4 regions of the Staphylococcus sp. FSL K6-0223 genome follow, and region 1 is predicted to be linked to each of the others. Evidence: riboswitches for the same ligand, from Rfam matches in the RefSeq annotation. Region 1 holds a riboswitch; each other region holds the start of a gene.

The links. Region 1 has a riboswitch for S-adenosylmethionine ahead of MHI13_RS19210 (Na+/H+ antiporter NhaC family protein). Riboswitches for the same ligand answer to the same signal wherever they lie in the genome.
Region 2: linked by a shared signal. The riboswitch ahead of MHI13_RS01730 (aminotransferase class I/II-fold pyridoxal phosphate-dependent enzyme) and the one ahead of MHI13_RS19210 (Na+/H+ antiporter NhaC family protein) in region 1 are both predicted to bind S-adenosylmethionine.
Region 3: linked by a shared signal. The riboswitch ahead of MHI13_RS01625 (MetQ/NlpA family ABC transporter substrate-binding protein) and the one ahead of MHI13_RS19210 (Na+/H+ antiporter NhaC family protein) in region 1 are both predicted to bind S-adenosylmethionine.
Region 4: linked by a shared signal. The riboswitch ahead of metK (methionine adenosyltransferase) and the one ahead of MHI13_RS19210 (Na+/H+ antiporter NhaC family protein) in region 1 are both predicted to bind S-adenosylmethionine.

Annotation. Positions count from the first base shown of each region.
Region 1 covers NZ_JBBOYX010000003.1:381,750-384,966, reverse strand. The annotation lists gene MHI13_RS19220 (SDR family oxidoreductase) at 1-355, shown strand, start outside; gene MHI13_RS19215 (hypothetical protein) at 545-1,135, shown strand; SAM riboswitch class I at 1,207-1,303, shown strand; gene MHI13_RS19210 (Na+/H+ antiporter NhaC family protein) at 1,499-2,800, shown strand; gene MHI13_RS19205 (SRPBCC family protein) at 2,928-3,217, shown strand, end outside.
Region 2 covers NZ_JBBOYX010000001.1:367,932-371,148, reverse strand. The annotation lists gene MHI13_RS01735 (D-lactate dehydrogenase) at 1-269, opposite strand, end outside; gene MHI13_RS01730 (aminotransferase class I/II-fold pyridoxal phosphate-dependent enzyme) at 297-1,466, opposite strand; SAM riboswitch class I at 1,535-1,649, opposite strand; partial or broken gene MHI13_RS01725 (phytoene desaturase family protein) at 1,713-2,324, opposite strand; gene MHI13_RS01720 (hypothetical protein) at 2,440-3,168, opposite strand.
Region 3 covers NZ_JBBOYX010000001.1:347,180-350,396, reverse strand. The annotation lists gene MHI13_RS01630 (aspartate aminotransferase family protein) at 1-981, opposite strand, end outside; gene MHI13_RS01625 (MetQ/NlpA family ABC transporter substrate-binding protein) at 1,184-1,999, opposite strand; SAM riboswitch class I at 2,108-2,214, opposite strand; gene MHI13_RS01620 (hypothetical protein) at 2,362-2,787, shown strand; gene MHI13_RS01615 (cell surface protein) at 2,954-3,217, shown strand, end outside.
Region 4 covers NZ_JBBOYX010000001.1:964,991-968,207, reverse strand. The annotation lists gene metK (methionine adenosyltransferase) at 51-1,247, opposite strand; SAM riboswitch class I at 1,362-1,474, opposite strand; gene pckA (phosphoenolpyruvate carboxykinase (ATP)) at 1,632-3,217, shown strand, end outside.

The DNA.
Region 1 (3,217 bases):
TGGCGCATCAATTACGACGACGTCTTCCGTTCAAGGATATAATCCGAGTCCAATTTTACATGATTACGCAGCTTCTAAAGCAGCAATTATTTCATTAACGAAAAGTTTCTCTGAAGAACTTGGTGCGAAAGGTATTCGAGTGAATTGTGTTGCTCCTGGGCCATTCTGGTCACCGCTTCAAATTACTGGAGGTCAACCTCAAAGTGCAATTCCTACATTTGGACAACAAACGCCACTGGGTCGTGCCGGTCAACCAGTTGAATTATCAGGTACTTACGTTTTACTTGCTTCAGAAGATTCAAGTTATACTACTGGCCAAGTCTTTGGTGTAACAGGTGGTACGCAAATCGACTAACAATTGATTTACTTTTAATAGACAAATTATATATTGATTATTTTAAGGTGATGGGGACTCGACTGAGTTCCCATTTTTTAGTGTGAGAGTAGAAAGTTTGCACCATATTAAATGGTGATTTGATAATAGTTGAAGCTTTCATGTAAGATGTATGTGATTGGTGAAATATAGAATAAAGGTGATTATAAAATGAAGAATTTTTTAATCAGATGGTTACCTAATATCTTAATTGCTTTAGCTTTACCGTCACTAATATTGTGCCATCATAATCTAATAGTAATATTAGCTATAGCTGTGATTATTTGTACATATATTTCTGCAGTTAATGTTTATTTAGTTAACGAGAATGTAAAAAAAGGTATAACTTGGTTTAATCCTATGATTGATTATATTTTAGCAATTGTTTCTGCACTTGCTTATTTTGGAATGTTCAGTTGGATTATTACACAACCTTTTTCAAATGTTACGATGCTACTAATCATTATTTGTTCTGGAAGTATTGCTTACGTCCTTGAAGTGAAGCTTAAAATTAGTGAAGCAAAAAATGGTAAATTTCTTCATGGCGACGAAATGAGTGAATATAAAATTGTATCGGTTAGAACTGAAAAAATTTTCAAAAGGGTATCTTTATGTTTAACAATTATAAGCATTTTACTCATATTTATAAGTCTTTATTTGAAATGGTGGATTGTTTTTGGTGTAGCTATTGTATTATTAATTGTTGTTGCTTTAGCAATCACGATTTATGAGAAATTTTTCACTACACAGATTGAAGAATAATTTTAAAATACAATAAACTTTATGTATTGACGTGTCTATAATTATCTTGTAACGTTAGACACAATTCGAATAACTTATCGAGAGAAGTGGAGGGACTGGCCCTAGGAAGCTTCGGCAACATTTTATCATGTGCCAATTCCAGTAACCGCTAAGGTTAGAAGATAAGCTGAAATGCTATGCCAACAGAGTATAAATGGTGAAATAACATATCTTTTAATCACTTGTTGGCATGAGTTGACTCTATTGATACACACTTGGGTTAGTTTACAAATAAAGTCACTTGCCGGAGCGGAATGAAGAAATGATTCATTGAGAATGAAATTTCTGTTTCGCTCCTATTTTTATGGAAAGTAGGTCAAATTTATGGAGAAAGTAAAGAAAGGTAACGCGTGGGCCCTGCTCCCATTACTCCTATTTGTATTACTCTTTTTAGGTGTAGGAATTATTTCAGGAGATTTTACAACTATGCCTTTAAATGTTGCAATTACAATTACAGTAATCGTTGCCTTACTTATGAATAGAAAAGAATCTTTTGCCAAGAAGGTAGAAGTATTTACTAAAGGTGCTGGACATTCGAACATTATCTTGATGATGTTAATTTTTATCTTGGCAGGTGCGTTTTCAACTACTGCTGAAAAAATGGGTGGTGTTACATCAACTGTTAATTTAGGTTTATCATTGATTCCTCAAAATTTAATCATTGTAGGCCTATTTGTTATTTGTATGTTCGTGTCTATTTCGATGGGGACATCAGTTGGGACTGTTGCAGCGATAGCCCCAGTAGGATTTGGATTCGCACAAGCAACACATGTGCCCGCAGCTTTAGCTATGGCTACGGTAGTCGGTGGTGCAATGTTTGGTGATAATCTGTCAATGATTTCGGACACTACCATTGCTGCAGTAAGAACTCAAAAGACTAAGATGAATGACAAGTTTAGAGTTAATTTTAAAATCGTTTTACCAGGTGCTATTTTAACGATTATAATTTTATTTTTCTTAACGAATGGTATTTCAATCGATCATGCCAAAAGTTATGATTATAACTTAATTAAAGTTATTCCATATTTATTAGTACTGATACTCGCACTTGTAGGGGTAAACGTCATCATTGTACTCATTGGTGGCACAGCCTTAGCAGGTTTAATAGGATTGATTGATGGTTCCTTTGGTTGGAAAGGACTTCTCAGTGCCGTATCTAAAGGTATAATTGGAATGGAAGATATTGCAATGATAGCATTACTGATTGGTGGCCTTGTAGGTATCATTCAACATAATGGTGGCATAGATTGGTTACTACAGTTTGTACGTGCTAGAGTTAAATCTAAACGCGGTGCAGAATTAGGTATTGCCAGTTTAGTAAGTGCCGCGGATATATCTACTGCTAATAATACAATTTCTATTATTATGGCAGGACCTTTAGCCAAGAATATTGCTGATGAGTATGATGTCGATCCGCGTAAGTCAGCTAGTATATTAGATATATTCGGAGGATGTTTCCAAGGGTTACTCCCATATAGTCCTCAAGTTATTTCAGCAGCTGGTGTTGCTGGTATTTCTCCATTCTTACTTGTTCCATATAGTATCTATCCAATTTTATTAGGAATCTGTGGTTTAGTGGCTATTATTTTGAGAGTCCCTCGTTTAAAAGATAAACCTCAAAAATAAATATAAATTAAAAGGAAGCTACTCAATTAGATTTTAGCTTCCTTTTAACTTTTTCAGAGCTTTCAGAGTTTGTGACATAGCTTAAATACGTTAAAATAGAAATAAGAGTGAAAGTAGGTGAAAGAGAGTGGCAAAATATAATGTAGAGAATGAACACGTAGAAATCGACATCGAACGTTTACTAAAATTTACTCCAGAAGTTGTTTATGAAGCATGGACAAAAGTGGAGATTCTTAAACAATGGTTCATGACAACACCACGTACAAATAAGACTTTTGAAGCGGATGTCCAAGAAGGCGGTACATATCGTATAGTAGATAGTAGAAATGGGAAGCAAAATGTTATCGAAGGTAAATACGAAGAGCTTGTAATGGATGAATACATTAAAATGACAATAGGTATGCCTGGTTTAAGCGC
Region 2 (3,217 bases), on a different contig from region 1:
TTAGTAGCTAAATCTAAGTCATACGTATCAAATCCTGCACTACGTTGTGCAATTTGCTTAATTCCATATTGTTTCAATTTCGCAAAAATCTCTTCTGTAATTGGATGTTGTTGAGATAACGATAGACCATCAAATCCTTTTACAGTATCAACTGTTGTCTCTGTTAACATTTCTTTGGTTAAATCAACATCAACATTGTTTTGTTTCGCCCACTCGTTAATATATGGTATATCTTCATCTCTTACACTCATAATTTTAATTTTGGTCATATATTGATCCTCTTCCTTCATAATTTTTTAACTATGCTTTGCTTTATACATATCAGCTAGGTCAATTAACCTACTAGCTGCTTCTTCTAACCATTTATCATCTAATGCAAGTGAGATACGCACGTAATGTTTTCCATTTTCACCAAATGGTATACCTGGAGCAACTAAAATAGATTTCTCTTTTAATAAATATTGTTCAAAGGTTTCACTATCATAACCTGGAGGTGTACGTAACCATGAATAGATACCGCCTTTAGAATGCACAAATGGTAGATGGGCTTCACTTAATTTTGCTTCAAACTTATCTCGACGCCGTTTAAATGTTTCATTCTGTTCTTCTAAAAATTCATCATAATGATTAAGTGCATACGTCGCTGCATCTTGTAACGCACCAAACATTCCAGCATTTGTATGCGTTTGATATTTCTTTAATGCTTGAATCATGTCTTTATTTCCTACTGCAAAACCCACTCGGAAACCTGACATATTATATCCTTTTGAAAGTGAGAAAATTTCAATAGCGACATCTTTACCGTGTTCTGAAGCAAGTATGCTTGGATTTTTAGCATCAAAGCCAAAAGCACTATAAGCAAAGTCGTGCACAATTTTTGTATTTGTACCTTTGAATCGTTCAATTGCTTCATCAAATACTTCTTTTGTAGCCGTTGATCCTGTTGGATTATTGGGATATGTTAAATAAACAAGCGTTGTGTTGTCTAGTACTCTCTTATCTACATTATCCCAATTTGGCAAATAATCTGGAGGATCTAAATTTAATGGAACCGGATTGGCATCTGCGAGCATCACTCCTGCTAAATAATCTGTATATCCAGGATCCGGAAGTAGCACATTTTCTCCAGGATTAACAACACATGTAGGTAAAGCTACTAGTCCATTTTTTGTACCATATAAAATACATACTTCATCTTCTTTATCTAATGTCACATTGTACTGACGTTGATAAAAATTAACAATGGCCTCTTTAAATGATTCTTTACCATGAAAGGCACCATATTTTTGATTTTCAGGAATCCGAATCGCTTCAGAAAAATGCTCAATAATACCTTCTGGTGTTTCACCATCGGGAATGCCTACTGCCATATTAATAAGTGGTAAAGGGCCATGTTCTACTTTACGTCCCATCGTTTTTCCAAAATAGCTATCAGGAATGGCTGCTAATCTTTTTGAAATAACCATGTTATTCCTCCTTAAATAAAAAGCTATATACCACTTTTGTGTGGCATATAGCTTCATGAGATATATGTCACTTATCTTTGAGGTTATTTATTATCCTCTTGGAGTTAGCACAGTACTTTATATTTATGAAGCCTGTTGCTGAAGTTTCATTGGGCCAAATCCCTTCACTTCTCTCGATAAGTTCTTACGTATTAAGTCTTATTTTAACATTACACTGATAATTGTCAATTTTCAGATTTATTTATTCTATTTCATATTTTTTATATCTTCTAACATAGCCTCTGCTGTTATTTTAGCACTTGTTAATACAATGGGTACGCCTGCGCCTGGATGTGTACTTGCGCCTGCAAAATATAAATCTTTATAATCACGGGACACGTTAGGCGGACGGTAATAATTACTTTGTGCTAAAGTAGGCATTAATCCAAAGGCTGTACCGAATTTAGCATTATAATGTGTTTCAAAATCTAAGGGTGTAAAAATAGTTTCGGATACGATATCGTTACGTAATCCTTTAAGTGATTCAATTGTTTCTGTTTTTTTGTAAATTTCATTTTTAACCTGTTCAATTATGGCTGGATTGTTCCAATCGATTTGACCTGTTTTAAGCTCAGGTACTGGCATTAAAATGTACATACTTGTTTTTCCTTCAGGAGCCAATTCCTCATCTTCAACGGAGGGGAAATAAAGATATATAGAAGGGTCTTTCGGCAATCTTCCTTCAAAGATATCGTCAATATTCCCTCTAAAATTTTCAGCAAAAATCACATTATGCAAATGAACTTTATCTTTCAAATCTCTGTTTACTCCTGCATAAATTAAAAATGCAGAACATGAATAATCCATTTTATCTATCTTTATATGTATTAAGCAAGAAATTAAAAATATTATATTAAAAAATAAAAAAGGAGAACGACATTGTCGTCCTCCTTTTTTGATAACTCGATGTCCTATCCAGTTATCTACTTAAATCTTACCACCAACCGTGACCTTGGCGGAAAGCAATTGCTGCGTCCCATGAACCATAACGTGATTTAGCATAGTTAGCCATACCTTGAGTTTGTGTAGCTACTGAACCAGTACCCCATGCTTCTTTAGTTTGACCTAAACCTCTGTAACCAATTGGGTTAACAGCATTTGGATTACCACCTGATTCAGGCATTACGATAGCATTCCAAGCAGCTTCAGTACCACCGTTAGCTAAGAATTGAGCTTTAACTGATCCACCAGTTGAAGCAGTTGAGTATGAAGTTGTTTTTGGTGCTGAGTATGAAGTTGTACGAGCACTGTAGTTATTGTAGCTAGACGTTCTTTGTACTGGAGCTGAAACAGCTTTTACATTTGAAGTGCTAGCTTGATTATTTGAACTTACTGATTGAGTTGAAGCTTGATTATAAGACTCAGTGTAGTCAGTAGTTGATTGAGCTGTGTCAGCACCACCAGTGTAAGTATAGTTCCAAGACCAAGTGTTACCATTTGAAGTAAAGTTATATTTGAAACCGTCTTTTACGAATGAAATGTTATATGCACCAGCTTGTACTGGGTGAGCATTTAATTCAGATGGGTTATTTTGAGCTAAGTCAGCTAAATGAGAATAGTTAGTTGTTTGTTCTGATGCATGTGCACTGTGATCGTTTGTTAAAGCATATCCTGTTAAACCTAAAGTTACTGCTAATGACGAAGCGATTACTGTCTTTTTCATAATAAATAATTCCTCCAAAATTGAAATATATATTTTCGTTATGTTTCGT
Region 3 (3,217 bases), on a different contig from region 1:
GTCGTCGTTTTCTATCATTTCAATCGTAGCAAGAGCCGCTTCACAACTTACTGGATTTGCCCCTGTCGTAAATAGATGTGCTGGTGCTTCAAGACTTTCAATAATTTCTTTTCGACCCACAATCGCTGACATTGGTAATCCACCTGCTAATGATTTACCAAATGTAATGAGGTCTGGTGTAAAGTTAAAGTGGTCCACAGAGCTCCAAGAACCTGTACGACCTAATCCTTGTTGGATATCATCAACAGCAATTAAAATACCGTATTCTCGACATAACGCTTCAAGTGCTTCAAAATAGCCTTCTACTGGTTCTAATAGTCCACCATCTCCTTGAATCGTTTCTAACACAATACAAGCTACTTCCTCAGCTGGAACATATTTAGCAAACATCTCTTTCAATGGCGCTAAATATTCTTCAACAGTGTTTGATTTAGATTGTTCAAACATCCCTCTGTATTTATCTGGAAATGGAATATGATAAAAACCATTTAATAAAGGGCCATAATGTTTACGCATATTTAAACTGATAGCCGACATTGATAACGCTCCAAATGTAGAGCCATGATAAGCATTTGTAAAGCTGATAATATAGGGTCGTCCCGTATAAGCACGTGCAAATTTGATAATACCATCATTCGCATCCGAACCACTCAAACCAAATGTGACACGTTTTTCATAATCACCTGGCGCAATATCGCATAACTTTTTAGACAGTTTCACTAAAGGCTCGTGATACATATATGCGGGGGTATAATGAATAAATTTATCTACTTGCTTTTTAATCGCCTCTGCTACCTGTTGTGGTGCATGACCCACATTTTGTGAGCTTGCACTAGCTAACAAATCGATGTATTCTTTTCCATCTATATCTACTAAAGTTGCTCCATATCCATGATCAATCACTAATGGATAATATTTTATACGTCCTGAAGTAGCAAAATACTTGCTCTCTTCTTTTATCATATCCTCTGCTTTACTCAAATTGACTCATCCTCTCCCAAAGTATCAACAACTTATATCTAACTTTCTTTATTGACTTCAATTCTTGTGATAATAATCAATATCTTACTAATAATTGTCAGATTTGTAAATATTTTCAGAAAAATTAAAATATATTGTTTCTATCTTTTAAACAATGATAAATATAAATCATAAAAGGCCTCTAATAGAGACCTTTTATGACTTATTTGTTTTCGTATGGAATAACATCATCGCCATATTCTTTTTTAATATACGCTTTGATTTCTTTAGATTGCATAACTTTTAATAATGTTTGGAATTTTTCATCATTTTTATGACCTTCTTGCACGGCAATCGTATTCGCAAATGGTGATGATTTACCTTCCATAACAATAGCATCTTTAGACGGTTTTAAACCATTATCAAGCGCATAGTTTGAATTTATAATGACTGCAGCTCCTTCACCATTCTTATATGTTTTTGGTAAAAACTCTGCACCTTGTTGATGGTTAAATTTCAAGTGTTTTTTATTTTCAGCAATATCCTCAAATTTTGCATTTTCAATTTTAACGCCTTTTTTTAATTTAATTAATCCTTCATTAACAAAGAAAGATAAAAAACGTCCTTCTTCTGCAGGATTATTAGAAACGTAAATCGTCGATCCATCTGGAATGTCTTTTAAATTTTTATATTTTTTACTATATACACCCATAGGCGTCGTAAACACTTTACCTAATTCTTCAATTTTATAACCATGACTTTTCTTTTCAGCATTCAAATATGGGACATGTTGGAAGAAGTTCGCATCAACATCACCTTTATCTAATAATTTATTAGGCACCTTATAATCATTAACTTCTTTGACTTCTAAATCATATCCTTTTTTCTTCATTTCTTCCTTAGCTTTTTTTAACACATCACCATGAGGTGCTGGCGACGCTGCTACGGTAATTTTTTTATTATCTTCTTTCTGATTTCCACAAGCTGCTAGCGTTATCGTTACTAACAAAATACTGATCATACCTATTAATTTTTTCATATGTATTGACACCTTTTTATAAATTTTCAATTCTCATTTCCTCTTACTAGATATGTAAAGACATAAAAAAATACTTTCAACTATTAAGAGAAAGCATCGACACACTTTCTCTCATCTTCTAAAGTATGATTAACTTTATGTGAATTAGCACCATGTCATACAATGACGGTTGCTGGGTTTCGTAGGGCACATCCCTCCACCACTCTTGATAAGAGTTAATAGATTATTGAATTATTAATAACTTATCATTGATTTAAACTTTGGTCAACATGTTTTTTCAATATTCTAAAAATTTAAAAAGTGTTAAATCTAATATTTCAGGGAATATTCTTATAGTATGTATATAAGAAGGAAGGAAAATTATGATCCGTTATTTTTATCATTGTCTTAGTGCTTTAGTTATAAGTATTATCTTATTAATTACAATGACTATCATGGATGGCATAGTTCAATCGACTCATCTTACTTTATTGTTAATTAACATCGATTTCTTAATTGATCCAAGCAAAACGCCGTTATTATTAGAACTAGCCATTCATGTTTTTATAGGATGGTTAATATATTTTATTTTCTTACTTATTTATCACGTCTTTAAACCATTATATAAAATAAGTTATGTCTTATTAATGATTGTTTTTGGCTCTCTTTATCCGTCACTCGTCGTTATGGCAAAGCGTTCATTCTTTCACTTTAGCTGGAATGAATACGGTTTATGGATGATTGCTCATATTATTTTTATGATTTTAATGGCTTGTTCCATTCCATATTTTTCTAAAAAGAAGTATTAATGTCCTATATAAATCATGTGATAAATATTGATTTAATGTTTACAAATTATTTATTCTTTAAGTTAAGTTAAAGATTTATTATGTTTTTTTTAAAATCCCTGTTTCTGATCTATTCAAATGCTACACTCTAGTTGTAATTGATCATGAATGAAATGGGGTTTTCATTATGAAGAAAGTATCTTTCGTTGCATCTACACTTTTAACAAGTACAATGCTACTTACAACGACTCAATCTGTAGAAGCACATACTGCTAACTTAGTGACTAAAGAAAATGCTAAACAAATTGCTACAGAGGCATTATCTAATAGTGGAGGTAATCCAAACCTACAACGATTGGGTCGTACTGTTGACAAAGGCGCATACTTTGAAATTATAAGTCATAATAGATTAAATGAAGGTAGTGGAATGTATAAAGTTCATAAAAATGGC
Region 4 (3,217 bases), on a different contig from region 1:
ATAGACGATAATTTCGAGGTTTAACCTAATTAACTGCTATATATCCTATGTTATTTTTGAACGGCATCTTTTAGGACATTCACTTTATCTAATTTTTCCCATGGTAACAATACATCAGTACGACCAAAATGTCCGTATGCAGCTGTTTGTTTGTAAATAGGATGTTTTAAGTCAAGCATTTTAATGATACCTGCTGGTCTTAAATCAAAATGTTTTCTTACCGCTTCAACTAATTGTCCTTCAGAAACTTTACCTGTTTTAAATGTATCAATAGCAATAGATACAGGTTCTGCTACACCAATTGCATAAGCTAATTGCACTTCACATTGCTCAGCTAATCCAGCTGCTACAATATTTTTTGCAACATATCTCGCTGCATATGCCGCAGAGCGATCTACTTTTGTAGGATCTTTACCACTGAAACAGCCACCTCCATGACGAGCATAACCACCATATGTATCTACAATAATTTTTCTTCCAGTTAAACCAGCATCTCCTTGAGGACCCCCAATAACAAATCGACCAGTTGGATTAATAAAGAATTTAGTTTCATCATCAATTAAACCTTCAGGCACAGTCGGATAAATGACATGCTCTTTAATATCTTTTTGGATTTGTTCTAATTCAATGTCTTCAGCATGTTGAGAAGATACCACAATCGTGTCAATACGTTTAGGTTTATCATTTTCATCGTATTCTACTGTTACTTGAACTTTACCATCTGGACGTAAATAACCTAAGGTACCGTCTTTACGCACATCTGATAAGCGTTTCGCTAGTTGATGTGATAAAAAGATTGGAAGCGGCATATATGTTTCGGTTTCATTTGTTGCATAACCAAACATTAATCCTTGGTCTCCGGCACCTGTTGCTTCAATTTCTTCTTCAGATATATCATTGCGATACTCAAGTGCTTTATCTACACCTTGGGCAATATCAGGTGATTGTTCATCAATAGCTGTTAAAACAGCCATTGTTTGATAATCGTAACCATATTTAGCTCTTGTATAACCAATATTTTTGATTGTTTCTCGTACTACTTTAGGAATATCTACATATGTAGACGTTGAAATTTCACCAGAAATTAAAGCCATACCTGTTGTTACTGTTGTTTCACAAGCGACACGTGCATTAGGATCATCTTTTAAAATTTCATCTAAAATCGCATCAGATACTTGATCGGCGATTTTATCTGGATGCCCTTCTGTCACTGACTCTGATGTAAATAAACGTTTATTATAAGTCATGATTTGCTCCTTTTTTTAACTATATTTACGAAAATTCTCTTTTGACAATGAGCTTAAAATAAAAGAGCCTTCTCAACTACCTAGATAGAGAGAAGGCTCTTAAACGTCCATTCGCTCTTATCGTTCAGACAAATATTGCGTCTGCAAACGGTTTGGCACCTTTCTTTTAAAAAAAGAGGTTGCTGGGTTTCATTGGGTCCATGTCCCTCCACCACTCAGGATAAGAGAATCCGTTAAGACCTATACTACATAAATACTTTAAAATTGTCAATTTTGATTTTTAAATGTTCTTTTATTTACAATGGAATAATTAAATTATTATGTTATACTTTTTAATGTAAGGGCTTACACATATAAATGGATAGATATTTGGAGGGATGTTGTATGTCAATAGATACATACAGTGAAACACCTAAAATCAAACACTTATTAGAGAAGGAAACGACTTTATTTCAACTTTCTACTACTCAGCTTTATTACAAGATTTTAAATAATAATGAAGGTGAACTTACTGAACTTGGCGCAATTAATATGAGTACAGGTAAATATACTGGTCGTTCACCAAAAGATAAATTTATCGTTAACGAACCTTCATATCGAGACAATATTGATTGGGGAGACATTAATCAACCTATAGATGAAGACGTGTTTTTAAAATTATACAACAAAGTATTAGATTATTTAGATCAAAAAGATGAATTATACGTTTTTAACGGTTATGCCGGAAGTGATAAAGACTCACAATTAAAATTAAAAATTATCAATGAGCTTGCATGGCATAATTTATTTGCACAAAACATGTTTATCCGACCTGAATCTATTGAGGAAGCAAGTCATATTAAGCCAAATTTCACTATCGTTTCTGCCCCTCATTTTAAAGCCAATCCAGATGTTGACGGTACTCATTCTGAAACATTTATTATTGTTTCATTTAAATATAAAGTGATTTTAATTGGTGGTACTGAATACGCTGGAGAAATGAAAAAAGGTATCTTTTCAGTGATGAACTACTTATTACCTATGCAAGATATTATGAGTATGCATTGTTCTGCCAATGTTGGAGAAAAAGGTGATGTTGCTCTATTCTTTGGATTATCTGGTACAGGAAAAACAACATTATCAGCGACGCCAACTCGCAAATTAATTGGCGATGATGAACATGGCTGGAATAAAAATGGTATTTTTAACATTGAAGGTGGTTGCTATGCAAAAGCTATCCACTTATCTAAAGAAAAAGAACCTCAAATTTATAATGCCATTCAATATGGTACTATTCTTGAAAATACAATTGTTAATGAACGTGGCCATGTTGATTTTGATGATAATACGAACACAGAAAACACACGTGCTGCTTATCCAATTCATCATATCGATAATATCGTATTACCTTCTAAAGCTGCACACCCTAATACAATTATCTTCTTAACTGCAGATGCATTTGGTGTACTTCCACCTATTTCTAAATTATCTAAATCTCAGGCAATGTATCATTTCTTAAGTGGTTTTACGTCAAAATTAGCTGGCACAGAACGTGGCGTGACAGAACCTGAACCATCATTTTCAACATGCTTTGGCGCTCCATTTTTACCTTTGCATCCTACTAAATATGCGAATTTACTTGGTAAGTTAATTGATGACCATGATGTTGATGTATATCTAGTAAATACAGGATGGACTGGTGGAAAATATGGTGTTGGACGTCGTATCAGCTTATATTATACACGTTATATGGTAGATCAAGCTATTTCTGGCAAGCTAAAACAAGCTACATTTACTAAAGATGAAATATTTGGTTTAAGTATACCAACTGAAATGGAAGATGTGCCTAAGACTATTTTAAATCCAATCCATGCTTGGAATGATCCTGAGGCTTATCGTCATCAAGCTAATGACTTAAAACAACGTTTTGAAGAAAACTTCAAAACATTTGGAGATGAAGTAAAAGATATTGCTAAAGATGGTGGATTTAG